DNA from 2 places in the Leucobacter denitrificans genome. Region 2 is predicted to be linked to the other one. Evidence: predicted binding sites of a transcription regulator. Region 2 holds the regulator's gene; the other holds the start of a gene.
What was found. Region 2 encodes LexA, which represses DNA repair genes until DNA is damaged. Its sites were predicted from a motif close to TCGAACANNTGTTCGA; they were not measured.
Positions count from the first base shown of each region.

Region 1: H9L06_RS10160 (phosphorylase family protein) is a predicted target of LexA. The motif match lies at 7,429-7,444, and genes of this name have one in related genera.

Region 1 is NZ_CP060716.1:2,100,375-2,114,985, forward strand. It holds gene H9L06_RS10115 (DUF4307 domain-containing protein) at 1-212, opposite strand, end outside; gene mca (mycothiol conjugate amidase Mca) at 298-1,164, shown strand; gene H9L06_RS10125 (ferric reductase-like transmembrane domain-containing protein) at 1,164-1,472, shown strand; gene recQ (DNA helicase RecQ) at 1,485-3,326, shown strand; gene trhA (PAQR family membrane homeostasis protein TrhA) at 3,329-4,126, opposite strand; gene H9L06_RS10140 (isoprenyl transferase) at 4,239-5,024, shown strand; partial or broken gene H9L06_RS10145 (amidohydrolase family protein) at 5,229-6,334, shown strand; gene H9L06_RS10150 (S-ribosylhomocysteine lyase) at 6,331-6,822, opposite strand; gene H9L06_RS10155 (hypothetical protein) at 6,900-7,163, opposite strand; gene H9L06_RS10160 (phosphorylase family protein) at 7,495-8,049, shown strand; gene H9L06_RS10165 (AI-2E family transporter) at 8,055-8,990, opposite strand; gene H9L06_RS10170 (TIGR00730 family Rossman fold protein) at 9,160-10,167, opposite strand; gene H9L06_RS10175 (bifunctional pirin family protein/GNAT family N-acetyltransferase) at 10,152-11,501, opposite strand; gene H9L06_RS10180 (hypothetical protein) at 11,721-12,548, shown strand; gene H9L06_RS10185 (sortase family protein) at 12,626-13,264, shown strand; gene H9L06_RS10190 (DUF6457 domain-containing protein) at 13,322-13,609, opposite strand; gene mobA (molybdenum cofactor guanylyltransferase) at 13,606-14,217, opposite strand; gene H9L06_RS10200 (molybdopterin molybdotransferase MoeA) at 14,214-14,611, opposite strand, start outside.
Region 2 is NZ_CP060716.1:13,516-28,126, reverse strand. It holds gene hisH (imidazole glycerol phosphate synthase subunit HisH) at 1-450, opposite strand, end outside; gene hisB (imidazoleglycerol-phosphate dehydratase HisB) at 447-1,055, opposite strand; gene H9L06_RS00135 (histidinol-phosphate transaminase) at 1,123-2,196, opposite strand; gene H9L06_RS00130 (LysM peptidoglycan-binding domain-containing protein) at 2,241-2,645, opposite strand; gene lexA (transcriptional repressor LexA) at 2,874-3,536, shown strand; gene H9L06_RS00120 (methylenetetrahydrofolate reductase) at 3,577-4,470, opposite strand; gene H9L06_RS00115 (uroporphyrinogen decarboxylase/cobalamine-independent methonine synthase family protein) at 4,467-5,618, opposite strand; gene metE (5-methyltetrahydropteroyltriglutamate--homocysteine S-methyltransferase) at 5,627-7,945, opposite strand; gene hflX (GTPase HflX) at 8,060-9,607, opposite strand; gene H9L06_RS00100 (class I SAM-dependent methyltransferase) at 9,696-10,319, shown strand; gene dapF (diaminopimelate epimerase) at 10,312-11,184, opposite strand; gene H9L06_RS00090 (PadR family transcriptional regulator) at 11,314-11,646, shown strand; gene H9L06_RS00085 (permease prefix domain 1-containing protein) at 11,643-12,716, shown strand; gene H9L06_RS00080 (hypothetical protein) at 12,735-13,067, opposite strand; gene H9L06_RS00075 (hypothetical protein) at 13,086-13,850, opposite strand; gene H9L06_RS00070 (hypothetical protein) at 13,867-14,382, opposite strand; gene H9L06_RS00065 (hypothetical protein) at 14,483-14,611, shown strand, end outside.

The DNA of each region.
Region 1 (14,611 bases), 320 kb from region 2:
GTGTAGATGCCGCTCTCGGCCTGATCTTTGTTCAGCGAGAAGCCGATGTTCTTCACCTCGAGCGTGTCCTGCTGCCAACTGCCGAAGCCGATGACCAGCGCGCCGATCACAACGGCCGCGCCGCCGACGGCCCAGCCAATACGACGATCGAACCGTCTCGAACGACGCGTGCCGTAGCGGTCTGCGACGGTTTCGCGCGACGCTTCAGTCACCTGAAACCCCCATACTCTGCTGGTTAGACTAGTCGTTGTGCCAGCGTAGCGGGAATGCTTGACTGTCGCATGTGAAAGGATGCCGATGACCCTCCGATTGATCGCCGTGCATGCCCACCCAGACGATGAGTCGAGCAAGGGCGCGGGCACGTACGCGCACTACCTTGGCCAGGGTGCCGAGGTACTCGTGGTGAGCTGTACCGGGGGCGAGCGCGGCGATGTGCTTAACGAGCTTGTGAGCCGCGATCCACGAAGTCGCAGAGATCTCGCTGGCTTGCGCCGCAGCGAAATGGAGCGCGCGCAAGAAATCATCGGGTTTCAGCATGTGTGGTTGGGGTACGAAGATTCTGGCCTCCCGGGTGAGGGCGATCCCATTCCCAGTGGATCGTTTGCGCACGTGCCAAAGGAAGTATCTGCTGAGGCACTCGTGCGCGTGATTCGAGACTTCAAGCCACACGTGATGATCACGTATAACGAGCAGGGTGGATACCCGCACCCCGATCACATTCGGTGCCACGAGATCAGCTACCGTGCGTGGCAGCTATCGGGTGATCCTGAGGCCTATCCCGAGGCAGGGGAGCCCTGGGAAATGAAGAAGTTGTACTACGAAGACATTTTCAATTCGGCGCGCGTGAAGGCGATCCACGAATGGCTCTTGGAGAATCAGCCAGAATCGCCGCTGCTCGCGGCCTTCGAAGAGATGCGCGAGTGGATGATGCGCCGCGAATACACCGGCACCGCGCGTGTCGACGTCGGTGATTTTCTTGATGTGCGCGACGCAGCATTGCTTGCCCACGCCAGCCAGGTATCACCCGACAGCTCGTTCTTCTTTTGGCCCAACGAGGTGCAACGGCAGGCTTGGCCGTTTGAGGATTATCGCCTCGCCGAGTCGCGAGTTGCGACAGCAGAGTTTGAGTTTGATTTGTTTGAAGGAATTGAGGAAGACGCGTAATGACATTCATCGCGACTGCACTGCACACGATCCACGCCACTGCACTTTACGTATTCGCTGACGATGACACCGAATTTAATGCGGACAAGGTGACGCCGGGACCCGAGGGGTTCATTGTCACCGCAGTGTTTGCGGCTGCCGTGCTCGTGCTCGGGTTCTTGCTCGTGCGCCGCATTCGGCGCAACAGTTACCGAAGCGAGATTCGTGAAGACATCGCGGCGGAGTTGGCGGCCAACGAAGTGTCAGCGGCCGGTGGCGGCGAGGAGACTCCTGACGCTGATGCGCCAAAGAAGCCAAGCGATTCATAAGCACGACTGATCGTGACTGATCGAAATCCGCGGAGCATTCTTGCCGAGGTCTTCGGATACAGCGAGTTTCGGGGCGAGCAAGAAGCAATTATTGAGCATGTGATTGCGGGCGGTGACGCAGTTGTGCTCATGCCCACGGGCGGCGGCAAGTCACTGTGCTACCAGATCCCCGCGATTGCCCGTGAGGGCACCGGGATTGTGCTCTCGCCGCTCGTTGCGCTCATGCACGATCAGGTGATGGCGCTTCGGCTCGCGGGTGTGCGGGCCGGGGCACTGAACTCGTCGCTCGCTCCTAAGGAACGGCGTGAGGTTGAGGCGGCCTACCTCTCTGGCGAACTCGATGTGTTGTACCTCGCACCCGAGCAGCTCGCGTCTGCTGGCTCGCGGACCGTTGAATTGCTGAAGCGAGGGCGCATCGCACTCTTCGCCATCGATGAGGCACACTGCGTTTCGCAGTGGGGGCACGACTTCAGGCCCGACTACCTGAAGCTCGGAGCGCTCGCCGAAGTTTGGCCCGACGTTCCCCGCATTGCGCTCACGGCAACCGCGACTCCCGCAACGCACCGCGAGATCACCGAACGACTGCACCTCGAGTCGGCTAGGCACTTCGTGTCAAGCTTCGATCGGTCGAACATCAGCTACTCCATCGTTCCGAAGCAGAATGTTCGTGCGCAGCTGCTCTCGTTTATCCGCGATGAGCATCAGGGCGAAGCCGGTATCGTCTATGCGTTGAGCCGCAAGCGCGTCGAACAGACGGCCTCGGCGTTGCGAGACGCGGGCATCAACGCGGTTGCGTATCACGCGGGAATGGCCGCGGAGGCGAGACTCGAAGCCCAAACCCGGTTCCTGCGGGAGGACGGCGTTGTCGTTGTCGCGACGATCGCTTTTGGCATGGGCATCGACAAGCCTGATGTGCGCTTCGTTGCGCATATCGACCTGCCGAAATCAGTTGAAGGGTACTACCAGGAGACCGGACGTGCTGGCCGAGACGGGCTGCCTTCGGCGGCGTGGATGGCGTACGGCCTCGCTGACGTCGTGCAGCAGCGGCAGTTCATTGAGGCGAGTGACGGTGACCAAGCAGCCAAGGCCAACCAGAGCAGGCACCTTGATCACATGCTCGCACTGTGCGAGAGCGTTACGTGCCGCCGAAAGTACCTGCTCGAGTACTTCGGTGAGCGCGAGATTGCGGATCAGTGCGGCAACTGCGACGTGTGTCTCGAGCCACCGAAGTTGTGGGACGCGACGGTTCCTGCGCAGATGCTGCTGTCTACCGTGATCCGCACACAAAAAGAGCGAGGCCGAACCTACGCGGCCGGTCAACACATCGATGTGTTGCGTGGCGTGCAGTCAGACCGTGTTGCGCAAGTGCGACTCGACGAGCTTTCAACCTGGAACATCGGCTCTGAGTGGTCGGCGACGCAGTGGCGGGGAGTCGTGCGGCACCTCGTCGCAACCGGGCTGCTCGAGGCGCGGGGCGAGTGGGGAGTGCTGTGGCCAAGCGAGGCCGCGAAGCCAGTCTTGCGAGGCGAAGCCCAGGTGCACATGCGCGAAGAGGTCATTGCGCGCAAGGCCTCGCGCTCGTCGGGCGGTGGATCGAAGCGCTCTGCCGCCGCAGCAGATCTCACCCCCGAACAAGCTGAGGTGTTCGAGCGCCTGCGCGCGTGGCGGGCCGACGAGGCTAAGGAGCAGGGAGTGCCCGGATATGTTGTATTCGGTGACGCGACGCTGGCCGCGCTCGCCGTGCACCAGCCGACCACTGACGACGGGCTACTCGCTATCTCTGGCATCGGCCAGGTGAAACTCGAGCGCTACGGTGCGGCAGTGCTGATGGTGCTCGCTGGGCGAGGTGAGTGAACCTACCGCAGGTGCACGGGGTCGAGAGCCACGAGCAGCGCGGCCGTCCAGTGGCAGAGAAACGCGAGCACAGTCAATGCGTGAAAAATCTCGTGAAACCCAAACACCCCGGGAACAGGGTTCGGCCGCTTGATTCCGTACACGACGGCACCCAGCGTGTACATGAGTCCGCCGACGACGACGAGCACCATCGACGCGAGGTTGGCATGCGCGATGTCAACGATGTACATCATGGCTGCCCACCCGAGCAGCACATACAGCGGAACGTACAGCCATCGCGGCGCGCCGATCCAGAACACTCGAAAACCTATGCCGAGTAGCGCGCCAACCCAGACGAGCACGAGCAGCAAAATGCCCTTTGAAAGCGGCAGAGCAAGTAGCGCGATCGGCGTATAGGTACCGGCGATGAGCAAGAAGATGTTGGCATGATCGAGTCGCCTGAACACCTGCTTGGTCGTGGGCTTCCAATTGATGCGGTGGTAGAGCGCCGAAATGCCAAACAGCAGCATGCTCGACAGCATGAACACGGCCGCGGCCCACTTCGCGATCGCGCCGTGCGCAAGTGAGATGAGCACAATGCCGGCCGCGATGGTGATGGGAAAGTTCGCGGTGTGGATCCACCCGCGCCACAGCGGCTTCACCTCTGCGATGGGTGCAGAGTCTGCAGAATCAACAGGCTCAGCGCCGTGACCATGCTCGAGCGTATCTTCGAGCAGAGGGAGCGATATGCCATCGGGCTTCGGAAACGAGCGGCTCTTGTCGGGGCGCTCGGGCTGAGCCTCGGAGGCAGTGTCATTCATGAATCGAGTGTATGTTGCGCACAGATCTAGTTGGGCATATATGTAGAGAATCCCCAGTAAACACTGGTGGATCGCCAGGCTCTTCGTGCGAAGACATCGCTACAATAACTGGGTGACGACACCCAAAATCGCGCCGCGCGCCGGCCTGCTCTACCGCCTGTATCAGCGGAGGCTGCGCCGAGAGATTGTGCCGGGCCGCGTTCCGCAGCACATCGCGGTGATTGTCGACGGTAATCGCCGGTGGGCGAAGCAGCGACTGCAAGAGCGCGCTTCGTTCGGGCACCGTGCGGGCGCACGGAAGATCCCTGAGTTCTTGGGATGGTGCGAGAATGCGGGGGTAAAAACAGTAACGCTCTACCTTCTCTCCGCAGACAACCTGACGTCGCGAGACGCGACCGAACTCAACGATCTCGTCGGAATCATTGCCGAGCTTGCGAGTGAGCTCGCGAAGAATGAGCGCTGGCGCGTCAAGCATGTTGGGTCGACGACCGGGCTGTCGCCGGAGCTGTGTTCGGCGCTCGCAACAGCAGAAGAGCACACGAGAGGGAACGCCGGCCTGCATGTGAATCTTGCGGTCGGCTACGGAGGTCGAAGCGAGATCGCGGCGGCCGTGCGCAGTGTCATCGAAGAGCACAGCAAGGCTGGGGGCACACTCGACACTCTCGCCGAGACGATCACTGAAGAGATGATCGGCGAGCATCTGTGGACGCGGGGGCAAGCTGACCCTGACCTCGTGATCCGCACATCGGGCGAGCAGCGCCTGAGCGACTTCATGATCTGGCAGTCGGCCCACTCTGAGTTTTACGTCGTAGAAGCGCTCTACCCAGACCTTCGTGAGGTCGACTTCTTGCGTGCATTGCGAGATTATTCTTCGCGCCAGCGCCGCATGGGTGGGTAGCCTGGGCGCATGAGTGACTTCACGGTACTTCGCGCAGACGCAATGCTCACCCCGGGTGGGGTGGTGACCCCAGCAGAACTTGAGTTCGATAGTGGTGGATCCATAACCTACGTCGGCCCACCTCGCGCTGACAGCAGTGTCACGCATGACTTAGCGGGCCACGCGCTCATGCCCGGCCTCGTGAACGGCCACACGCACTCGGCGATGACGCTGCAGCGTGGCGTCTCAGATGACGATGACTTCATGACGTGGCTAGGCAAAGTTCAAGACGTTGAGCAGAGGCTCACGCATGACGACCTCGTGGCAGGGCTCGAGCTCGCGCTCCTCGAGATGATCGAAACGGGCACGGTCGCATTTGCCGACATGTACTACTGGGATGAAGAGCTCATTGAGCGGGTGCGTGCCTCGGGAATGCGCGTGTTTGCAGGTCTCGCGTGTTCGGCTACCGATCATGTTGCCTACCCGACAGTGTCGCCAATCACGGGTGCCGAGGTGCTCGATGAGACTGAGCGGCTGGCCGCGAAGTATCGTGAGGATCCACTCGTTCGCGTCGGTTTCGCGCCGCACGCCCCGTACACGTGTACCCCGAGTTCTTGCGTGAGGTGCGCGAGCGCGCGATCGCTTCTGGAATCCCGATCCACACCCACGTCTCGGAGTCGGCGGCCGAGGTCGCGCAGCTGACAGAGCAGTACGGCAAGACGCCGGGGGAGCACCTTGATTCGCTCGAGTTTTTTGACGCCAACGTGCATGCTGCGCACTGCGTGCATCTCACCGAGAATGAGATCGTCACGTTCGCGCGCACGGGCACATCGGTGAGCCACAACCCGGTGTCAAACCTGAAGCTCGGCAACGGCGTTGCTCCGCTGCCCGAGATGATCGCGTCGGGGGTTCGCCTGGCGATGGGCACTGATTCGGTCGCGAGCAACAACTCGCTTGATCTGTTTGAGGAGCTCAAGCACGCGACAATTCTTCACCGGGGTGCGAGGCAAGACGCGGGTGCGGTGCTCGCCCCGAGCACGCTACACATCGCGACGCAGGGCGGCGCAGAGGCGATTGGGTTTCCGCTATCTGGTGCGCTTGAGGTCGGTAAGTTCGCCGACGTCATCGCGGTGGATCTTGGGGTAACCACGTTCGCCCCATTGCAGGCCACCGCGCTCGTATCGCATCTCGTGTTTGGGGCAACCGGGCGCGATGTAGCGCATGTCTTTATTGGCGGCAGGCACGTCTATGCCGACGGGAAGCACCTTACGCTCGACGCTGCGGCGGTGCGGGCACGCGCGACGGAGGTGCGAGCGCGGCTCACCGCTTAGGCGATAATCGACCGATCGAACGCGTCGATGCTGATGCCCTGATCGAGCACGACCTTCGCCCATTCCTTCGCGGAGTGCAGGCTGTGGTCGCGGTAGTTACCGCAGCTCTCGGCCGTTGTGCCGGGAACGTCGTTCCACGTCACGCGATCCACAATGTCTTCGAGCGAGGCCTTAATCGCCTGAGCGACGACGGCCGCGGTGGGCTCGCCCCAGGCGATTATATGGAAACCCGTGCGGCACCCGAACGGAGAAATGTCGATGAGCCCCTCGAACCGGGTGCGAAGGAGACCCGCGAGCGTGTGCTCGATCGTGTGCAAGCCAGCGGTCGGAATCTCGCCCTCATTCGGCTGCACGAGGCGGATATCGAAGTTCGAGATAGCGTCACCCTTTGGCCCGTGCTCGACGCCGATGAGTCGAACATAGGGTGCGAGCACCTTCGTGTGATCGAGGGAAAAGCTCTCAACCTCGGCAAGCTCTAGATCAGTCATGCGGCCAGTGTATTACCGGCCGCATGAGGTGAGTCAAACGCGAGGCGACTGTGTGACAGTTGGTGAAGCGCTGCTTGTTACGCAGCTCGGCTGAACGCGATGCGAGCATTGTCGCCCGCTGCATCAACCGACACGTCCCAACCTGCGCGGTTTAGGTGCGCTAGGTCGCGACGTGCGTCACCGTACTTCTCGGTTTCGACTACGTACAGGGTGCGGCCTGCGCTGCGATACACCGAACGGTGCTGTGCCCAGTTGGGAATGTGCATGGTGGAGTTCTCGCCGAGCGAGTGGTACGGGGTACGCGGTGCTGGGCGGATCTGGTTGTCATAGTGAGTTTGCATAGTTATGTCCTTAGGTTTGTCGCGCAGCTTCGGCCGGGCGACGGTTCTTTCAGCGCGAACCAGTCGGTAACGCGCTGGCGCGGCAGGTGTGCTCGCGCATGTTGTTCACGCGGGCGCTGAGTGCGGCGCAATGCGTGGGCGGCCTCGGTAAAGGCCCCGTCTGATCGCAGTGGATCAGGGTGAGTCGCTATGAACCTCGCTGGAATGGGAATCTGCCCTGCACTGGGCGAAATCGCGGGTCTCGAACGAACTCGACTTCTCATAATAGAACAAATTTTCGAATACCGCTAGTCTGGAGTTCGTTTACAAGGCACCGAACCCGGGGAGTTTCATGGGAGACCAGACCACACTGCTGGTATTTGCGCACGGCGACGAGGCATCGGCCTTCGCAAATGTGGCCCATTTGGTGACAGGCGTCGGCAAGATCAACGCCTCGGTCTCGCTCGCAAAAGCTTTGGCCGGTCATGCGTATGAGCGAGTGGTCGTGCTCGGCACCGCGGGGGTCGTGGATGGCGAGCGAGGAAGGCTCTCCCTCGACACCATTTATCAGGTGACGGCGCTTCTGCAGCACGATTACGCGCTAGCATCGCCAACACTGAAACCGGCAGGTGAGCTGGTATTGCAAGACACCGCGACTATGGCGACCGGTGACCAGTTCGTGACGAGCGACGAGCAGCGAACACACATCTCGGGCCTCGGCGCGCAGCTCGTCGACATGGAGGGGTACGCCTACGCGAGCGTGTGCGAACGCTTTGGTGTGCCTCTGCAGCTCTTCAAGATTCCGTCGGACTATGCCGACAGTTCGACGACAATGCAAGATTGGGACGACATAGCGGTGGCGAAGAGTCACCAGCTTCGAGAGTTTTGGGACTCGAAGCTGGTCTGATCCGCCTACAGCACCACGTCGTGCCCTGTTTTTCCGCGCACGCGATCACCCGAGAGCCACCGGAGCCAGACGAGGTCCGAGTCGCGCTCGAGTATGAGTGCTCGTATGAGCAGTGTGAGTGGGATCGCGAGAATCGCGCCGAGCGGTCCAATGATGAAGGTCCAGAACAGAACTGACGCGAAGCTCAGGGTGAGGCTCAGGCTCACGGCATCGCTCACAAACTTCGGCTGAATGAGCACCTGCAGCAGCACGTTGGCAACCGAGTACACCACGATCACGCCGACCATGAGCGGAACCCCGCCAACCACAAGGGCGAGGATCATGGGTGGCACCAGTCCAAGGATGAAGCCGATGTTTGGCACGAAGTTCGTGACAAAGGCGAGAATCGCCCACACCAGTGGCGCAGGAACCCCCATGATCGCGAGGGCGACTCCATCGACCGCGGCAACGAGTAGACCGAAAGCTGCGTTCACTACGTAGTACCTGCGAACACTGCTGTTGAACTTGCCAATTTTGCGGGCGCGGGGTGCAGAGTCTGGGCCGAACTCGTGTGAGGCACGATTGAATCTCGCAGCGTCTGCCGCCATGAAGATCGCGTAAGCAAAGATGAAGAAGAGTGCTGCGAACACCCCAATGATTCCGCCTCCGAGCGACGTCGCGTAGCCAATGAGTTTTGCGGGGGTGAGGTACGCGAGGGCAGCGTCAGAGACCTGGGCGTCGAGCCCAAAGGTTGCGAGCCACTCAAGGGTATTGTTCGCGGTGTCGCGCAGATCTGGAGCAAACGCGATGACGAGCTGAGTGAACTCGGTGGTGGCCCACGCGAGCATTCCCGCGAGTACGAGCAGGATCGCCCAGGAGACCGCAATGACGATGGTGGTCGAGATCCAACTCGGCAACCCAGCCCGGTCGAGTGGGCGCCTGATGGGATTGCAAATAATCACAATGACGGCCGCGATTGCGAGTGGGCCGATGATGTCTCTCGCTTAGGAAACCCCTGCCAGTACGATCACCGAGGCTGCAAGCCCGAGAAGTACTGCGAGTGCAGACGTGATGCCACGCTCAGTTGAGGGGCCGTGCTTCATCGCGGAATCCATAGGCCCAGCGTAGTGGCTACACCCACTTTGGCTTCGGAGGCTGCCAATTGGCGATTTTCTCAAACAGCTCGTCAGTGCTCGTCGCGACGATGAGCGAGTCACGTGCGACAGGTGTCGAGAACCCTGAATCGACCATGTGGTCGATCATGCTGATGAGCGGCTGCCAGTACCCGTCGATGTCGAACAGGGCGACGGGTTTGGTATGAATCCCGAGTGTGACCCAGGTCCACACCTCGAAGAGCTCTTCGAGCGTTCCCGGGCCGCCTGGCAATGCGACGAACGCATCGGTAAGGGCGGCCATGCGCTGCTTTCGCTCGGTCATCGTGCGCACGACCTCGAGTCGCGTCAGGCCCTCGTGCCCCGTCTCGCCGTTGATGAGCGCTTCGGTAATCACCCCGAATGCGTTTCCGCTTGACTCGAGCACGCCATCGGCAACGGCGCCCATGAGCCCTACTTTTCCACCGCCGTAGACAAGCTCGATTCCCGATGCCCCAAGGGCCGCGCCAAACTCACGTGCGACCTGCTCAAACCTCGGGTTCACGCCGAGCGCAGACCCAGTAAATACCGCAACTCTCTGGGCGGGTCGTGCGGAGTTCGCGAGCGCAGGGAAAACGTGCAGCGTGTTGAGCGGGGCCATCGCGGGGTGTGGATCGTCTGGGTGCAGCCATTCCAGGTGCTCGATTTCGGCGCGCGGCCGATCCACCGTGACGAACGGATGCTCATAGACGTGCGCGAGCACCTCGAACCCCGACTCGTTCGCGGCTGGGGCACGAAAATCGCCAAGGCCGCGAAGTCGCAGTGGATCGAGCTCGACGCCAAGCTCCTCAGAGAATTCGCGAATCGCAGTGTCGCGGGGGTCTTCGCCGACCTCGGGCTTGCCTCCCGGCAACATGAGGGTGTCGGTGCCGCGCTTGCGCACGTTGAGCACGCGGCCTTCGGAGTCGCGCATCACCACCGCGCTCACCTCGATCGTGCGCACTGGCGTTGAGTCAGTTTCGACCGGGTGTGTTACTGCGTGGGCCAATCGACGAACTCCTCAAACTCCGGATGCTTTTTGAGCCACGCGGCAACGTAGGGGCAATACGGCACAATGCGGCTCCCCGAGTCTCGCACGTCGGCAAGAGCCCATGTCACAAGCTTCCCGGCAAGTCCGCGGCCACCGAACTTTTCATCAACCTCGGTATGGATGAATGCGACTCCCTTGCCACTTTGAGTAGACCGGTACTTCGCGAACCCCGCTAGCTCACCGTTTACCGCGATCGTGTACCGACGCTCATCAGGCACATTCTCGATATGAATGTGCTCGCCCTGCTCTGTCATCTCATCATCCTGACTCTGCTGTGTGGTGGGAAGTGGGGGTAGGTGCCCGCGCGGCTTCAGCCTCGCGATGGGCGCGGGCGGCGCCGGCAATGGTGGATCGGGCTCATCGTCGGGAATTCCGAACTGATCGTCTTCCCTCGCGGTTCCGTCGATTGTCGCCATCCAAGCCTTGCGCGCAGCGATAACTTCTTCGTGGCTGCGACCCACGAAGTTCCACCACATTACGAGCTGCTCTCCGAGCGGTTCGCCGCCGACGAGCATGAGGCGTGCGCCCTCGCTGCCTGCGGTGATGCGCAACGACTCGGCACCTACCGGCGCAAACCCGAGCTGTGCCCAGCCAAGCGCCTGCGGAGGCCCGTGCTCACCGTGACTGAGCGTCACATCGCCGGTGTCGACTAAGACGCCATGCTCGTGCGTTCGATCCACCATCAGGTCGAGCGTGACCTCCGGATCGAGCGAGATCTCAGCCCCGACCGTCGGCGTGTGTGCGTGCACAGGCGACGTATCGCCGAGGAGTGACCCGAGAAACACCTGAGCCCGGTACCCATCGCCCGCAAGCAGCGGAGGCGCATAGTGGTCGAAGCGCTTGCGCACGTGGCGGGTGCGGTCGGGGAGCGCGATCCACAATTGCACACCGTGAAGAATCTCAGTGTCGGGCGTCGTGCGCTCTGAGTGGCTAATGCCAGAACCCGCGGTCATGAGGTTGAGTTCACCCGGCCGAACGATAGCGTGATTGCCGGCGCTGTCGCGGTGCTCAATTGTGCCAGAGAACACCCAACTCGCGGTTTGCAGGCCGGTGTGCGGGTGAGCCGCAACATCCATGGGGCGAGACGTACGCATGTCATCCGGGCCGTAGTGATCAAGGAAGCACCACGCGCCGATGAGGCTCCGTGCCCTCTGCGGAAGTGTGCGCCGCACGTTCATCGCTCTGAGCCCGCCGAGGGGCACGTCACGGGGTTCGAGCACCTCGATTACTCTCTGGTCGCTCGACTGCTCGGCACAGATCGTTTCGGTCGGGTCTACCTCAAGATTGCTCATGGCGGCCTCCTGTCTGGCAGCCTACCGAGGGTTGTGCGTTTGCGGCAGGGGAGGGGCCCACTGCTGTGCAATATCTGCACGGGCGACGAGCTTCATTTGTGCTCGACCCGAATGTCGCGTACGTTCTTGCAGTGGGTGTGCACAACTGCAGTGACGCCCATTTTCCTATCTGTATAGAAGGATCTGAGGGGAGATTCTCTTTAAACGAAAGAGTCTCAAATGCAGAAATCTAATTCGGCAATGCTCAAGATTGGCCTCTCGGCCGTCTCAGCACTCGCAATCTCGCTGGGCGCAGTTTCCCCAGCGTTTGCGGCAAACATTCAAGTTAGCCCAGAGAATATCGCTCCGTTCGAGGTCGGCGGCAGTGGATCGGAGCCTGGGTACAACTACGACCAGTGGCACATCGGGTCGCAGACGAACGCCGATGCCGCACTTGAGACGAGTGTCTCATTTGAAGAGTGCTCGCTGACCACGCTCACACCAACGGCGCCGTCGACGAACAGCAACGTGCAGGTGCTCAAGGGGTTCCCGGTTGACGCGCGTCCGACAACTGACGTATCAACCGCGCCTATTGAGGGTGTTATTAATTCGACCTCGATCTCAGTCCTCTCCGGCCCGGTAATTATTGATATGCCGATGGCCGTTATGTGGAGCGGTGAGGATGATCCAGTCGAGATGACGTTTCGCTCGGAGCCGCTTGGGCCCGGAACCTACAATTTTGCTGACCTTCGTATTATTGAGTCAGGGGACCTTGGTGAGATCTTGGACCCTCTTGACGGCGCGCCGACATTCGGTGAAATGCTCGAGTACTTCCAGGCCGACATCGACGAGTTCGGTGCCAACTACCAGATCCTGGGGGTAGGGTTCACCGGCGCAGAGGGCTCAGCAGTCGAATCGTTGGCCTTTGGCGGCGACACCTACGTGTTTGGCGAGGGCAACTGTGTCACTGCGCAAGAAGGCAGCGGCGGAGACAAGGCTGGTAGCGGTGGCAAGACGACCACGGCCGTCGCAGCCACCCCTCCCACCAAGATCGAGACCGCGGTTTAACGCCCGATTCACGTAGCACTGAGGTGCTTGCTGGGACGATTCCGCAAGCGCCTCAGTGTGCAGCTTTGAGGAGACTCGTGAGTGACGAGGTTATAGAAGAAGTTCCCAAGGGTCGAAAGCGACGACTGTGGTGGTATGTGGGAGGCGCAGCAGCGCTCGTCGCGCTCGCCGCGCAGATCGCGGTGCTCAGTGGGCTGTTCGCGAATGACCCTGGGGATGAGCTACAGAAACCCGTTTCGGCGTCGACTCGCGAGCGAGATCCACACCCTGAACCGAAACCAGAACCCGAAGCTGGACCCGAATCACCGGCGGCGCTCGACCCCGATCTGGCCGTCAACATCGAGAATGTGCGGGAAATGCCCTACTCGTCGGTATGGCGGCCCGCGGATGAGGGGCAGGGATTCTGGCAGATTGTTGATGACGCCTACGGCTACCCGAGAGACGGCGGAACGGACTTTATACTCGCGCACTCTTGCGACAACCGAGATTGTGCGGGCGACGAACTACGAACTCTCGAGGTCGGAGAAACGCTCACCTACGAGGGCGACACCTACACTGTTGAAGACAAACGGTCGATCATGAAAGACGAGATTGCATCGCAAGACATATGGACGCATGACCCTAATCGTTTAGTCATTGTCACGTGCATCATTGAGACAACGTGGGAGTTCTCAGACAAGAACGAGATCTTCATCGCGACGAAGACTTCGGGGTAGCACCGACACTGGGTTAGTACCGACGCTGGTGAGCGCCGACACCAGGTTGGAGCCCGGCTAGTTCGCAGACTCCTGATCCACCTCCCATGTTTCGGCCAGAACCGAAAGGTCGGCAGCCAGCGTCTCGAGTGTGGCTCCCTCACTCGAGCGTCGGCCCAAGGCGAGACCGAGCAAAAAGGTGCTGAGTGGTGCGGCAGGTCGTGCGACCCCGTGAGCCACATCTGCCGCCACGTCGAGAATGAGCGGAATCGGCACCTCCGCTCGATCCAGGTGTAGCGTCCGTGCGGCTCGCTCTAGCCAAGCATCAAGCGCCTCCGGGGGCAGTCTCTTTGGCTCGTTCGTCATGGTTGTGTCCTTTCCTGTGATCGAGCATGTGCGAGTTGTTCGGGTGTGTCAATGTCGAGCGTGGTGCCGTTCAGTGCCTCGACCTGCTCGAGATCGAGTAGTTTAAAAACCACTTTGAGCGGACGATTTGCCAGACTTTGCCCTGAACTCGTGAATTTGTGGATCGCGTCGCGTAGCGACCTAGTGCGCAGGCAGCTCGCGAGCCACTGCGACCGCCCGTCTTCGTCGACGAGTATGAGGCCGTCTGCATCAGGCGCCGATGGCACGCTGAGCTGTTGCACTACCTCTGCGGGGTGCACGAGGTCACAGGCGAGCAGCATCACGAACGGAGACTCCACCTCATTGAGCCCCGCCGCGACCGCCTGGAGCGGGCCCGAGAATGGAGGATCCTCTCGAATCACTCGGTCGGCCAGCGAGCCAGTGTGATCCGGTCCGACAATTATTGTGCGGTGCGCTCCCGCCGCGCGTGCAGCGGCTGCCACTCGGTCGATAAGACGCTCACCCTCAATCTCGATTGCCGCTTTGTCGGCACCGCCTAGGCGCGATCCACGCCCGCCGGCGAGCACGATCGCGTCGAAGCTCTCACCGATTCCCAGGGCTGTGCTCACAGTAATCCTGTCTCGATAACCCGGACCTGATCGCCAGCTGCAATGTCACCACGCCCAGGCTCGACGAGCGCGTACCCGTCGGTGGCCCCGTGTCTTCCGACCGAGTGCGACACCCCTTTCGGCGGTACCGCCGGGGCACAGGTGAGGCCCTCGGGCCCCTCGGAAAGCGTCACGGGTAGCACCTGTAAGACACCGGACTTGCCGCGCCATCCGGTTGTCGCCGTAGCTTCGAGGCGCCGACGCTCAGGAGCGGTGATGCCGGCCATCTTGCGCAGTGCAGGCCGCACGAATAGCTCGAAGCTCACTGCGGCGCTTACAGGGTTGCCGGGCAACCCGAATATGAAGGCGCCTGCGCTGTGCCGGCCCGAGCACTGGGGCTGGCCCGGCCGAACGG
Region 2 (14,611 bases):
GTGCACAAAGTAGAACCGCTCACGTTCAATGCCTCTAAAGAGCACTGAATCCTGCGGTGGCGTCACCGTGTTCCAGCCCATATGGGGCAGCACCGGTGCATCGAGTTGATGAACGACACCCGGCCACTCCCCGAGACCCTCGGTCTCGACGCCACGCTCAATTCCCCGTTCGAACATGATCTGCTGGCCAACGCAAATTCCCATAACGGGCCGACCGCCCGCCAGCCGGCGATCAATAATCTGATCACCACGAATCGCTTGCAGCTGCTGCATCACGGCATCAAATGCTCCAACACCAGGAACAAACAAGCCGTCTGCTTCCATTGCCCTGTCTGCGTCACCCGTGACTTCTACCGCAGCTCCGGCGCGAGCGAGCGCTTTGGCGGCCGAGTGGATGTTGCCTGAGCCATAGTTGAGCACCACTACCCGAGGTGCATCGGCTCCATTCACAGGGCTCCCTTGGTGGAGGGAACTCCGGTGACGAGCGGGTCTTGTGCCTTCGCCTGGCGGAATGCGCGAGCAAAGGCTTTGAACTCTGCCTCTGCAATGTGGTGTGGATCTCGGCCCTCAATGAGACGCAGGTGAACGGTCAGGCGAGCATTCAAGGTAAGCGCCTCAAAGAAGTGACGCACCATCGAGCCCGTGTAGTGACCACCAATCAAGTGGTACTCGAAGCCCGTCGGCTCACCAGAGTGCACAAGATAGGGGCGGCCAGAGATGTCGATCACTGCTTGCGCGAGTGCTTCATCGAGTGGCACGAGGGCGTCGCCGTACCGCGAGATGCCGCTCTTGTCGCCGAGCGCTTCGAGAATCGCTTGGCCGAGCAGAATTCCCGTGTCCTCGACGGTGTGGTGAATGTCGATGTGAGTGTCGCCCTGAGCGCTGACGTTCAGGTCAACGAGCGAGTGCCGCGCGAATGCGGTGAGCATATGGTCAAAAAACGGAACGCCAGTCTCAATGGTCGACTCACCCGTGCCATCAAGGTTCAGGGTGATTTCAATCGAGGATTCGCTCGTCGAGCGTGTGCGGGTCACGATGCGGGCACCTTCAGTCATACCTTCGATCCTACCGTGTCGTGTTGAACACTCACTCCCTGCGGAGCCTTGCGCCTCGCGCGCAGATTTAGGCGGTAAGCGCAGTGATCGCCTCGATCACTGCGGTCGTCTCTGACTCGGTACCAGCAGTGATGCGCAGGTGCCCCGGAATATCGAGGTTTCGAATGAGAATGCCCTGCTCGCGAAGCGTCTCGAACACCGCGTTTGGATCGGCGAAGCCGCCAACGAGTAAGAAGTTTGAGCCCGAAGGGTGAACTGTGTAACCAAGTTCGTTCAATGCTGCCGCAAGACGATCTCGTTGTTCGCGGATCTCACCGACCGTGCCAAGCATCGCGCCAGAGTGACGGATTGCTGTAATTGCGGCAGCTTGGGTGAGCGCAGAGAGATGGTACGGCAGCCGCACGAGTCTCAGCGCATCGATCACAGCTGCGTCAGCAGCGAGGTATCCGAGTCGCACGCCAGCAAACGCGAAGGCCTTGCTCATCGTGCGACTCACGACGAGTCGGTGCCTGCCAGGCAGTAAGTCGACAGCGCTCTCGGCGCCAGCATTGAACTCGTGGTAAGCCTCGTCGACAATGAGCATTCCGTCGAATGCATCATAGGCAGCAAGTATTGTTTCAGCGCTGAGCGTGGTGCCCGTCGGATTATTCGGGTTACACAAGATCACAATGTCTGGGTTGTGCTCTCGGATCGCGGAGACGACAAGTTCAGGTGTCACCGTGAAGTCGGCATTTCGTGGAACCCCAACCCACTTCGTATCTGTACCGTCTGCGAGTAATGGGTACATCGAATATGTCGGAGTGAAGCTCAAGAGGGTTCTGCCGGGGCCACCAAACGCCTGGAGCAGTTGCTGGAGCACTTCATTCGACCCGTTGGCCGCCCAGATCTGCTCTGGGACCAAACCCGCGTCAAGGTAATCCGCCAGGGCCGCACGCAGTTCGAGAAACTCGCGGTCGGGGTATCTGTTCACTCCCCTGAGCGCCTCAGCGATTGCGGCAGCTGCTTCAGTAATAAAAGCCTCTGGAAGCGGATGAGTGTTCTCGTTGACGTTCAATGAAACAGGCACCGCAGCCTGGGGTGCACCGTATGGAGTCTTGCCAACAAGATTGGCGCGGAGGGGAAGATCGCTCAGTTCAGCCACCCTGCAATTCTAGCGAGCGATACGACCAGACAATTTCAGGGCGTTCAGCCTTCGAGTTCTGTCGCAGGGAACACGCGATTCACGTCTGCGTAACGAAGTGGAACCGCGAAAGCTTCACCAGCCTGGATCTCTGAGTCAGACATCTGATTCAGCCGAACGATATCGTTCACTACCTCACGCGGATCGGCTGCTGGATCGAGCTCAGTAGCGATACTCCAGAGCGAATCACCCGGCAACGCGAGCACGTAAGGAAATTCTTGAGCGTTCTGCGAATTGCTCGCAATTGCGCCGGTGGCGCCAAGCGTTGCAGCGAGGCCGAGTGCCACCGATACCAGGATCGTGGCGAGACCCCCGAAAACCACTCGACCGCGACGCGTGAGTCGCAACTTGGTCGTGGGCGCCTGAACGCGGATCGACTCGATCTGTGTGACGTTTGCAAGTGCGGTCATGAGGTGTTCCTCTCGTTTCGTGTTCGAAGCAACTCAGTTACTCGAACACCTGTTTCGAATATATCTTCGATAGTTCGCAATTGCAAGCCTCATATTCGAACAAGTTTCGAGCTTTTTGAGACGACACTCGAACGAATGTTTGCCTCGCATCGAACATTGCGGCTAGGGTTTCGAACTACACGGTCACCTAATCACCCACCTCCGACATTCGACACGAGAGGACCTGCGATGAGCGATACCGCATCACGCCCCGCGAAGCCCCTGACCGAGAAACAGCAGGCAATTCTCGAGTGCATCGCACGTTCTGTCGAAACCCGTGGCTATCCTCCGAGCATGCGAGAGATCGGTGACGCCGTCGGCCTTTCCTCACTCTCCAGCGTCACGCACCAGCTCTCGAGGCTCGAACTCGGCGGGTACATTCGTCGCGATCCAAATCGACCACGCGCACTCGAAATTCTTATCGAGCTTGCCTCAACCACCAGCGCAATCACCGACGCACCGATCACCGAAGCGCAAGAGACCGCGTACGTGCCACTCGTTGGGCAGATCGCTGCGGGTGTTCCTATTACGGCAGATCAGCAGGTCGAAGAGGTCGTTCCGCTCCCCCGACAGCTTGTCGGCGATGGGCAATTGTTCATGCTCAAGGTCGTTGGCGATTCAATGATTGACGCAGCTATTTGCGACGGTGACTTCGTCGTCATTCGCCAACAGCGCGAGGCAGAGAACGGTGACATTGTCGCCGCGATGCTCGATGGAGAGGCCACGGTGAAAGTGTTCCGACGCCGCGACGGCCATACCTGGCTGCTCCCCCGAAACAGCGCGTTCGAGCCGATACTCGGTGATCATGCAGAAGTGCTTGGCAAGGTTGTCGCGGTATTCCGGTCAGTGTAAATCCCGCGGCCACCGGCCAAACATCGTGTGACAACACAGGCTACGCTTCGAGAAGCTTGAGCTCCTCAAGCACTGCCAACACCTGCTCATGGCGGTTAAACGTATAGAGGTGAATCGACGGAGCTCCGCCTGCAAGCAACTCACGGGCGAGCTGAATTGTGTGTTCGACTCCGAGTTCGGGTGCAAACCCGCCCGCTTCCTCCATCGCCCGCTCCAGTTCAACGGGTGCTGGTCGCCCCGCGAGAGAGGCAACCTTTCGAAGCTGCGCGCTTGTAGACACCGGCATGAGCCCCGGCAGTATCGGGATGGTGAGACCCGCGCGTCTCGCCTCATCCACATACGAAAGATACTCCTCAGCGCGGAAGAACAGTTGTGTAATAGCCAGCTGCGCTCCGGCCTCTTGCTTCGCGATCAACCAGTCAATGTCTGCAGATCTCGATCGCGACAGCGGGTGTCCGTTTGGGTAGGCAGCCACGGCAGTGCGACCGACACTCGTGAACGCTGGGCGCTCCGCGCGAACCTCAGCAATAAGTTCTGTCAGCTCCACAGAGGTGAGCGACCCCGTAATCTCGGGGCTTTGCTCGTCGAGGCCGTGCGGCGGATCTCCGCGCAGCGCGAGGAAGTCGTGCACTCCTGCGTCCATGATGCGGTGGATCTGGGTCTTCAGTTGCTCGCGTGTTTCACTCACGGTCGTGAAATGGGCAAGCGGAAGCGCGTCGGTGTGGTTTCGCAGGTATGTAAGCAGGTCGATTGAGGCATCACGGTTTGAGCCGTTCGCGCCGTAGGTCACCGAGATGAAGTCTGGCCCAACCGCAGACAGGTGCTGCACCGAGTTCCCAAGGGCGAGCGCTGCCGCTCCTGACCTCGCGGGAAACACCTCGAATGAGAAGCGCGCCCGCGTTGGTGCGCTCCCTGTGAGCAGGGTTGCGCTCATGATCCACTGCCTGCGAGTTCGGAGGACGCGAGCTCGGTGCCCCGAACTCTTGCCGCGATCTTTGCGAACGCGACGTCGCGCGCAAAATCTGGTGAGCCGTGTCTCGGCTTGTCATCGATAAGATAGGGCGAGAAGCCGCAGTCATCGGTGGATCCGAGGAGTTCGGCAGGAATGAATCGAGCTGCTCGGAGTAGCTGATCACGCACGCCCTCGGCTGTCTCAAGCTTTGGGTTCGTGGGGTTCGTAACTCCGATGAGCACTCGGGGTGCCGCACGTCCTGCACCACGCAAGCTCGTGAGCTCCCTTCCAACCAATCGCGCCACGCGGTCTGGTTCTTGCTCGCTCGCTGCCTGCACGAGAAAGTAGCCGGCTTCGATCTGGAAGAGCTCGGGAATGAGTTCGGCGTAATCAACATCTGCACTGTGCGCCGAGTCGTTGTCGTTTCCGGGGCAGGTGTGCACGCCAACCGCGCTTCGCTCGGTGTCGCTCAGCCTGTCGAGCACTCGATTCAACAGATCGATGAATCCAGCAAGGGCTTGCGGCCCTGCCCACGGTGCCCTGAGATCACGGCGCAGCGCCAAACGCCCCTCGGTGAAATCAATGGAGACTCTGATCGCCCCGGCTCGGAAGCATCGCCGGATGTCCTCAGCGCAGCCTTCGACGACATCTCCAAGAAATTCGCCACGCGAGTACCCGTCGAGTCCAGTCTCTGGCACCATGAGCGACAGCATCGACGGTGAGATCACGGCCTGCTTCAGCGGCAGTTCGGTGTATTGCCTGGCGGCCCGAACATCATCTGCAGCCCACGAGTGAAACCTGAATGGTGCACGCGCGAGGCTCGGTACAACGCGGTGGTGTCCATCGGCAAACACCGCGAAAACAGGCCCCTCCTCAACGCTGTCACTCGCGAGCGGATAGCTCGCGAAACTCTGGCGCCGCTGTTCACCATCACTCACAATCGGCGATCCAGTCTGCGTGAGTCGCTCAATCGTGTCTTTCACGGCGAGTTCTTGTTCCTCACGAAGTTCTGCCTGCGAAACCACGCCGATTTCTGCATCGAGCACCGTACGCTGCAGCCGAGCGGGCCGCGGGAGTGAGCCAACCTGCTCGGTTGGCAGCACCCCCTCCGGCCACACTGCTTGTGTCACGGCTACTCCTAGACGCTCGCGCGTACGGCCTTGGCAGCCTGCACGAGATTGGTGAGGCTCGCCACGGTCTCCTTGTACCCACGAGTCTTCAGACCGCAGTCGGGGTTCACCCAGAGCAGTTCACCCTTGATGTTGTCTGCCGCAATTCGAATGAGTTCGGTCTGCTCTTCGACACTCGGAACGCGAGGCGAGTGAATGTCATACACACCCGGGCCAATACCGCGAGAATAGCCGTGCTCGCCAAGCGGCACCACAACATCCATGCGGCTGCGCGCAGCCTCGATCGAGGTCACGTCGGCGTCGAGGCCATCGACCGCGTCGATAATCTGGCCGAACTCCGAATAACACAGGTGGGTGTGGATCTGCACCTCGGGGGCGGCGCCACCGGTAGCGAGGCGGAACGCTGCCACCGACCAGTCGAGATAGGCGGATTGGCGGTCTGCGTCGAGCGGTAGTAGTTCGCGCAGGGCCGGTTCGTCGACCTGCACGATGCCGATTCCTGCCTCGACGAGGTCGTCAATCTCGTCACGAAGCGCGAGAGCGACCTGCGAAGCTGTGTCTCCAAGCGGCTGATCGTCACGAACAAAGGACCACGCGAGAATTGTCACTGGGCCGGTGAGCATTCCCTTCACCGGACGGTCAGTGATCGACTGAGCGTATGAAGACCAGCGAACGGTCATCGGTGCGGGCCTCGAGACATCGCCCCAGAGAATTGAGGGCCTGGTCGCACGGCTACCGTACGATTGCACCCAGCCATTTTCAGTCACGGCGAAACCATCGAGAAGCTCGGCAAAATACTGCACCATGTCGTTGCGCTCGGCCTCGCCGTGCACAAGCACATCGAGCCCGATCTCCTCTTGCAGGCGGATCACGCGCTCGATCTCCTCGCGCAAGAAACCCTCGTATGCGACTTCGTCGATCTCCCCCTTGCCAAACGCCGAGCGCGCTTTGCGAATCTCAGCGGTCTGCGGAAACGACCCAATCGTCGTCGTTGCGAGCTGCGGTATGTTGAGCCCACGCTGTGCATCGCGTCGTTCACCCTCGCTCACACGGGTGCGGTCGGCATCACTCGCGGCGGCAACGCGACCGCGGATCGCGCCAACCCGCACACCTGGAGCGGACTGGCGATCTGCGAGCACGCGATCCACCTCGGCGAGCTCTGACTCGATAGCGGCGGCACCGCCCTCTAGCCCGCGAGCAAGCGTCGCAACCTGTTCGACCTTCTGATCGGCGAATGCAAGCCAGGACTTGAGTCTGGCGTCAAGCTTTGACTCATCGTTCACGTCGTGCGGTACGTGCTGGAGATTATTGGACGTGCCTATAACGGTCGCAATTCCAGCGTTCTGCAAGCTCTCCGCCTGGGCGAGGGCCGCGCGAAGATCAGTGCGCCAAATGTTGCGGCCGTCAACAACACCAGCGAGGAGCTGGGTGTCTGCGAACGCCTGCGCGAGCGAACCGTCGGCGATCGCGGTCTCGGGCAGTGATCCACGAACGAGATCGGCGTGCACCGCCTCGACCGGAAGCGCACCGAGACGCGCGAGTGACTGCGACGAATCACCGTATGGAGTGGTGAGGAGAATCTGCGGGCGATCTGAAGATCCGCCCAGTTTCGCGTAAGCGCGCTCAACGAGTTCGATGGTCTGCTTACGAGGAACAGAGAGCGAATCCGACACGAGCGCTGGCTCATCGAGCTGTACCCAACCTGCGCCAGCAGCGGTCAGCGCTGAAAGCAGTTCTGCATAGGCTGCAACGACATCGTCCAAACGATCAATCGGCGCAAAGTCTTCGGCCGCATCATCCGAAGGCTTCGCATGCAGCAGGTAGGTCACCGGCCCTACGAGCACCGGCCGCGTCTCAATGCCCTGTTCACGCGCTTCGGCGACGAGCGACACAAGCGCCGTGGGATTCGCGACAAATGGGGTGCGCTCGTCGATCTCGGGAACGCTGTAGTGGTAGTTCGTGTCAAACCACTTCGTCATCTCGAGCGGCTGGTGATCGGCATTGCCGCGAGCGAGCGCGAAATACTTGGTGAGGTCTGAACCTTCGACCTGCCCAAAGCGCGAAGGAATCGCACCGAGCGCGAGAGTGGCATCGAGCACCTGGTCGTAGAAGCTGAAGCTCTCTGGTACCGCACCGCTCGAAGCGCTCAATCCCAATTCAACGAGACGAGCACGGGTTGCCGCACGAAGATCCTTCGCAGCGGTCTCGAGTTCGGTCTCGGAGATGGATCCTTTCCAATACGCCTCAACGGCACGCTTCAGCTCGCGGCGACGGCCGATGCGGGGGTACCCAAGGATGGTTGCGTGTGGCAGCTGCGATGCAGACATGTGGTGGCCCTTCGTTGGTGCAGTGTGACGAGAGCAAAATTACAGAACCAGGTACCTGTTCCGCACGCTAATTTCACCTTGTTACCGCACGCTACGAAGTGTTACACGGCCTCGCTACACCAAATACGAGTCGAGCTTTGCGAACATCTCTGCCGTGACAAATGCGTGAACTCGAGTTCCCGCTTCCTCATAGTCCGTCTCGAGCACGCGGTTTCGCTCGTGAAGCTCTGCAACAAGATCGCCTCGGTCGTAGGGAATGACGGCTGTAATCTCTCGGTCGGGCAGGGGCAACGCAGCGTCGATCCGCGCTTTGAGCTTTTCAATGCCCTCACCCGTGCGCGCCGAAACAAACACCGCGTCTGGAACGAGCCCGTGCAAGAGCATACGTCGCGAGTCATCAATGAGATCTGCTTTGTTGAACGCAACGACTTCTGGAATAGCCTGGGCGTCAACCTCAGAGATCACGTCTCGCACAGTCTGCAGCTGAGCCTCAGGATCTGGGTGGGACGCATCAACGACGTGGAGAATCACGTCGGACTCCCCCACCTCTTCAAACGTCGAGCGAAATGCCTCAACAAGTTGGTGCGGCAGGTTGCGAACGAACCCGACCGTGTCTGCATACGTAAAACTGCGGCCGTCTGCGGTTTCTGCATGTCGCACCGCGGTATCGAGCGTCGCAAACAACTGGTTCTGCACCAGTTCTTGCGTGCCCGTCAGGCGATTAAGCAGGCTCGATTTTCCGGCGTTGGTATATCCCGCAATTGCGACCGAGGGCACGGCGCCGCGCTTTCTGTTCGCTCGCTTCGCAGCACGTGCTGGGGCAAAACCTGCGATCTGTTTCCGCAGCCTCGCCATGCGGGTGCGGATCTTTCGCCGATCCAACTCAATCTGCGTCTCACCGGGGCCGCGCGACCCCATACCAGCACCGGCAGCGCCCACCTGCCCACCGGCCTGACGCGACATCGACTCGCCCCAGCCGCGAAGCCTGGGCAAGAGGTATTCCAATTGAGCGAGCTCGACCTGGGCCTTGCCCTCGCGACTCTTTGCATGCTGACTGAAGATATCGAGAATTACCGTGGTGCGATCTACCACCTTGACCTTCACGATATCTTCGAGCGCACGGCGCTGGCTCGGCCCCAGTTCGGAGTCGGCGATTACTGTGTCAGCGCCGAGGGAATTGACGAGATCTGCCAACTCGTGAGCCTTACCCTTGCCGAAATAGGTCGCGGGATCAGGAAATGGCCTGCGCTGCAATACGCCGTCAAGCACTTTCGCGCCCGCTGTCTCAGCAAGGGCTGCGAGTTCGCGGAGTGAGTTCTCGGCCTGCTCGAGCGATTCACCCGCGGTGCGCGAGCGTTCTGACGAAAAGACGCCGATCAAGACGACATTTTCAAGTCGCAGCTGTCTGTATTCGACCTCTGTGACATCTTCAAGCTCTGTGGAAAGGCCGGCTACGCGGGTGAGTGAGGCGCGCTCTTCGCGCTCCATATAAATCTCGTCTAGTCCCTCGCCGAGCTCATCGTGGGCAGCATCGCCCAGGGCCTGTGCCTGCTGCAGGTCGCGCAGCACCGTCGCGCCCTGCTTGCTCGTGCGACGAAGCAGCCGATCGAGTGGATCGGTGCTCTCGTCGCCATTCTCTGTTTCTTCGGAAAATTCAGTCATCTGGTTTTAGTGTACGTCGCGCCCCAGACATCGCTCCCAGTGTTCGCTGCAGGCATGCGGGCGCTGCTCACACTGAGATACTTGTCTCGTGACCCAGCATTACTTTTCTGAGAGCCCGTCAGGCGAATTCACTCCCCGCGAGATCGAAGTCGACCTTGCCGGCGCCCCGAGACGTCTCGTCACTGCCGGAGGGGTGTTCAGCCCCGAGCATCTCGACCAGGGCACGTCGATTCTGCTCGCAACGGTCACTCCACTTGACGGCACGGCTTCGCCCTCAGGTCCGATTCTCGATATCGGCTGCGGCTGGGGCCCCATTGCTCTCGCAGCGGCCCTGGAGCACCCAGACCGCGAGGTCTGGGCGATAGATGTGAACTCGCGCTCGATTGAACTCACCGCTGAGAACGCGAAGCGACTCGGGCTCACGAACGTGCATGCGTGTACCCCGGAGCAAGTGCCCGAAGACATTGAGTTCGCCGAGATTCGCTCGAACCCTCCCATTCGAGTCGGCAAGGCCGTGCTGCACGAAATTCTCGCAACCTGGCTGCCGCGTCTTGCGCCGGGCGCCTCAGCGTTCCTCGTTGTCGCGAAGCATCTTGGGGCCGATTCACTCCAGCGGTGGATCGGCGAGACCTTCGAATCTCTCGACGTTGAGCGCGTTGCACGCAAAAAGGGGTTCCACGTGCTCCGCGCAACCAAGAGCGAAGCTAAATAGCGAACTCGCCGCTATAGACCAGCGTCGCCGGGCCCGCGAGTGAGACCCGCTCACCGTCTGCGCTGTCGAACATGCGAACAGTGAGTTGACCGCCCGGTACCGTCACATTCCAGGTGTTCGGCATTCCCGATCCACCCCAGTGGCGGAAAGCAAGTGCCGCCGCAGTCGCGCCGGTGCCGCAGGATAGGGTCTCGCCCACTCCCCGCTCGTACACGCGCATGTTGATGCGTGCCGCACCGTCTTCGATGAGCGGCTCTTCTGGAACGACGAATTCGACGTTGGCCCCTCCTTCTGGTGCTGGGTCGAGCGCGGGAAGCTGCGTGAGGTCGAGGGAGTCAAGCTTCGACTCACCCGCGAGCGCGGTCACGACGTGAAGGTTACCGAGATCGATGGTGACGCCCGGCCTCGGCACGCGAAGCCCCTGAGCAGTTACGAGCCGATCGATGCCGAGTTGCCAATGCCCAAGGTCTACCGTGTACCCGTCTCCTGCCCTCGCAACATCTTTTACTCCGGCTCGAGTACCGATGGCTACGGACTCGCTGTCATCGAGCGTGAGGAGCCCCTGTGAGATGAGGTAGTGCACATACACGCGAATACCATTGCCACACATTTCCGCTGTAGTGCCATCGGCGTTCCAATAGTCCATGAACCACTCTGCGTCTGGCTCTTCGGCAAGAGAATCGGCTCCGTCGGGAATTGCCCGGGATCGCACCGCACGAATCACGCCATCTGCCCCGATTCCAAACCTGCGGTCGCACAGTGTGCGCACGAGATGTGGGGTGAGTGGCGCGACGCCTTCGGGGTCTGAGTACAGCACAAAGTCGTTACCGGTGCCGTGACCTTTGGTGAACTTGAGTACTGGCATAGTGCTGATCCTCTCAAACGATGAAATATACGCTACGGCAAAAATCGAAACAATTGCTTGACGTACTACGCCACACGTAGTACGTTCGTCGTAACGAGATAAAGCCCAGAAGAATTGAGAGGAGTCCCAATGATTAGTCCAGATGCAATTCGCGGGTATATCGACATCATGCTGCTCTCACTACTCCGCACCCAGCCGTCGTATGCGTACGAACTCGCGCAGAAAATCAGCTCGGTCGCTGGCGAAGACTACACGATCAAGCAAACCACGCTGTACTCGGCTGTCAAGCGTCTTGAGTCGGCCGAGCTCGTCACTTCATATTCAGCCATTTCAGACTCGGGAAAACCTCGAATGTATTACCAAATCACCGAACAGGGCCACGCACACCTGGCACAAAAGATTGCTGAGTGGAAACTCACGAAGACCGTCGTCGATCGATTCATTGAAGGAGCACCATCATGAACGTCATCACCGCTTACTTAGAAACCATGTTCAGCACGTACCCGCAGACTCCCCGTCTGCTCGAGGCAAAAGCTGAGCTGCAGACCATGATGGAGGACGCGTATGCGGGGTACCTCTCGCAGGGCGCTTCAGAAAACGAGGCCGTTGGGCGCGTGATAACTGAGTTCGGCAACCTCGATGAGGTCGCACCCGCGCTCGGCATCAGTCAGGAAATCCATCCACCCGCCGCGAACCAGCTACCAGCACCATCACAACCCTCTGCTCCAGCACCCGCACCACTTACCTACGCACCAATCACCATGGAAGAGGCCGAGGGGTACGCGAATGCACGCCGTAAAACCGAACCGAGACTCGCTCTCGGCGTCGCGCTTTGCGTCATCTCGCCAGCACTGCTCGTCTCACTCGCTCCCCTGGGCGCCTCGGGCATGTTCGGATTCGACGAGCGGGCGGGTGCACTCATCGGACTCCTCGCGCTCCTCATCCTCGTCACCTCGGGCGTCTTGATATTCGTCCGCCGCAGCCAGCAACTTGCGCAGTTCGATCGCATTACGAGTAGCAAGTTCACGCGTTCGCTCAGCGTCGAACGTTGGGCGAAGTCGCTCGAGGCCGAGCATTCCGGCAGGCGCACGGTGCGATTGCAGGTCGCGATCGTGTTGTGGATCCTCTCGGCCGCACCCGTGCTGACGATTGCATTGCTTCCTACGTTCACGGACGCGGCATCCGACTCTTGGAGCGGAGTCGGAGCGGCCTGCACTCTGATCATGGTCGCGGCAGGCCTCCTCATCTTCCTGCCGAGCAATTGGGCAGCAGACACCGCAGAGGCACTCACACGGTCCGGCCGACCCGATCCCGCAACCGGCGCACCTGATGAAGACGAACGAAGCCTCGTTGGCACGGTCGCCTCAATCTATTGGCCGCTGCTCACCGTAATCTTCCTCGCATGGAGCTTTATCGGCGATGCGTGGGATCGCTCGTGGATCGTCTGGCCGATCGGCGCGGTGCTCTTCGGGGCAATCGCAGGGGCACTGAACGCAATCGAGAGTTCGCGCAAGTCGCGGCGAACTCGGTAGCGGTGAGCCCGATAACGGTTACCAGCCGACGCAGCCTTCGCAGCCAGCAGAGAGCAAGTGCAATCCACCGCTTGGATCTCGAAAGGCAGCGAAGGCTGCATCTGCGTCTCCCGCTTCGACAGCGTCACCGAGCGCACGAATGTTCGCGGGCGCTACCCGCAGCCAGGCGAGATAGCGTTCATCGTCAATGCCCGCTGACCCTGCATCGATAACCGTCTGGATTCGCTGAACCGCAGGCAGCGCATTAGCAAGTTTGTCTGGGTCTCCGCGTCCCTCGAGAATCGAGGGGATCAACACCATTACTGCTGCGGCTACCTCGGCACACCGCTCCCGTCTCACCGCATCGGTCATGCAAACGAGTCTATCGGCCTACCCGCAGCCGCTCGCATCGCCGTCTGGCGCCTGAATCTCGGACACGTCCCCCCAGGTGAACTGCGCCTCGACGCTCCCGGTAACGTCAAACGCCGAGATCTGGTGAGGGAGCGGCGGGCCCTGCGCCGCGACTGTAACGTATCCAATCGGCGCCGCGCTCACGCCGAGCACTAGGGACTGTAGGTCGGGTTCTGCCTCGGTAGGAGATAGCGTGCCGATCTCGAGGCCAGAGAGTGTGGATCGCAGAAACTCGGCGGGTTTTGCGAGCGTCTCGAACTCGGCGATCGAGGTGGATCCGCGAGCCATGCACACGAACTCGTCGGTGCCGTCGCCCGCGCCGATCCGCTCGGTAAACGCCCCGTTACCCTTTACCCACACGTCGTTGCCGATGATAACGAGCTCACCGGTCTGATCACCAACGACAAAAGATGCTTGCAAGTTTGTACCGTCGGTCGAACTCACGACGCTGATGTTGCGGCCGGGAAGCGGATCTCCCTGTTCGACCGGGATCATCTCGTGAACACTTGCCGTCATCGTGCCGCCGTCAGCCGCACGCATTGCGTCGATCACGCGCCCCGCGGCCGATACCCCATCGAGAATCCAGAGCCCATTTCCACTCGCACCAATTTCGGCCGCCGCTTCGAGATCAATGCCCTCTGGTTTGGGAACCGGTTCCGGCTCTTCCTTCGAGCACGACACGAGCAGTGATCCGGCAATCACAACTGCGGCGAGCGCTATGCCCCGACGCAATTGCACACTCATGTCACCGCGCAAGAAATCAGCCCACACACACGCTTGAGGCCCGCTGGCTTTGCAACGCGCTGCCGTCGAGTGACACTTCTTCATCGCTCGCTGATTCAGGCCGCACCACAAAGCAGCTCGACTGGGTGAAGAGGTTGAGGGCCGCGGGAATCCAAGCTTCGTTCTCGCCCGCAACGAGCTGAGTGAGGTCGACTGGCTGGCCATTCGTGACGACAAAGAACTCGACTGCGTCAGACGACTCCCAGGTCACGTGCGCATTGCCATCAACGACTTCGATCGCGGCACTCTTGACCTCACCGTTGCCTGGCCCGAAGAGTGCATACGCGGCAAACGCGGCAGCAGCGAGTAGAGCGAGAATGGTGAGTATCGCTGACACAATGAATGCCGGGTGTCGCCACATCGGCTTTGGCTTTTCGGCGACCTCCTCGAGTGAAGGAAGAACGTCTCGACCAGTGCCGAGTGCTGGCGCTGGTCCGCCTGCGAGCAGAGTCGGTTGACCGGGCTCACGACCCATTTCAATCTGCTCGCGCACCGCGCTCCTTCCGTCAATTCGCGCACGTCGACTCCTGCGCGAACCAAATCCGCTCTACCATTATGGGGTACCCACGCTGATCTACCGGAAGTTCCTCTGCATGCCCTCACTGCTCAGCACCGCATTACTGGCCGCGAGCCTTGCTGTAGCAACCACCACCGGAGCGGTGTCAACCTCAGCAGATTTTGCTTCGGGGCCCAGCGTGGTTGAGGTGCCGCTGAACGGTGAG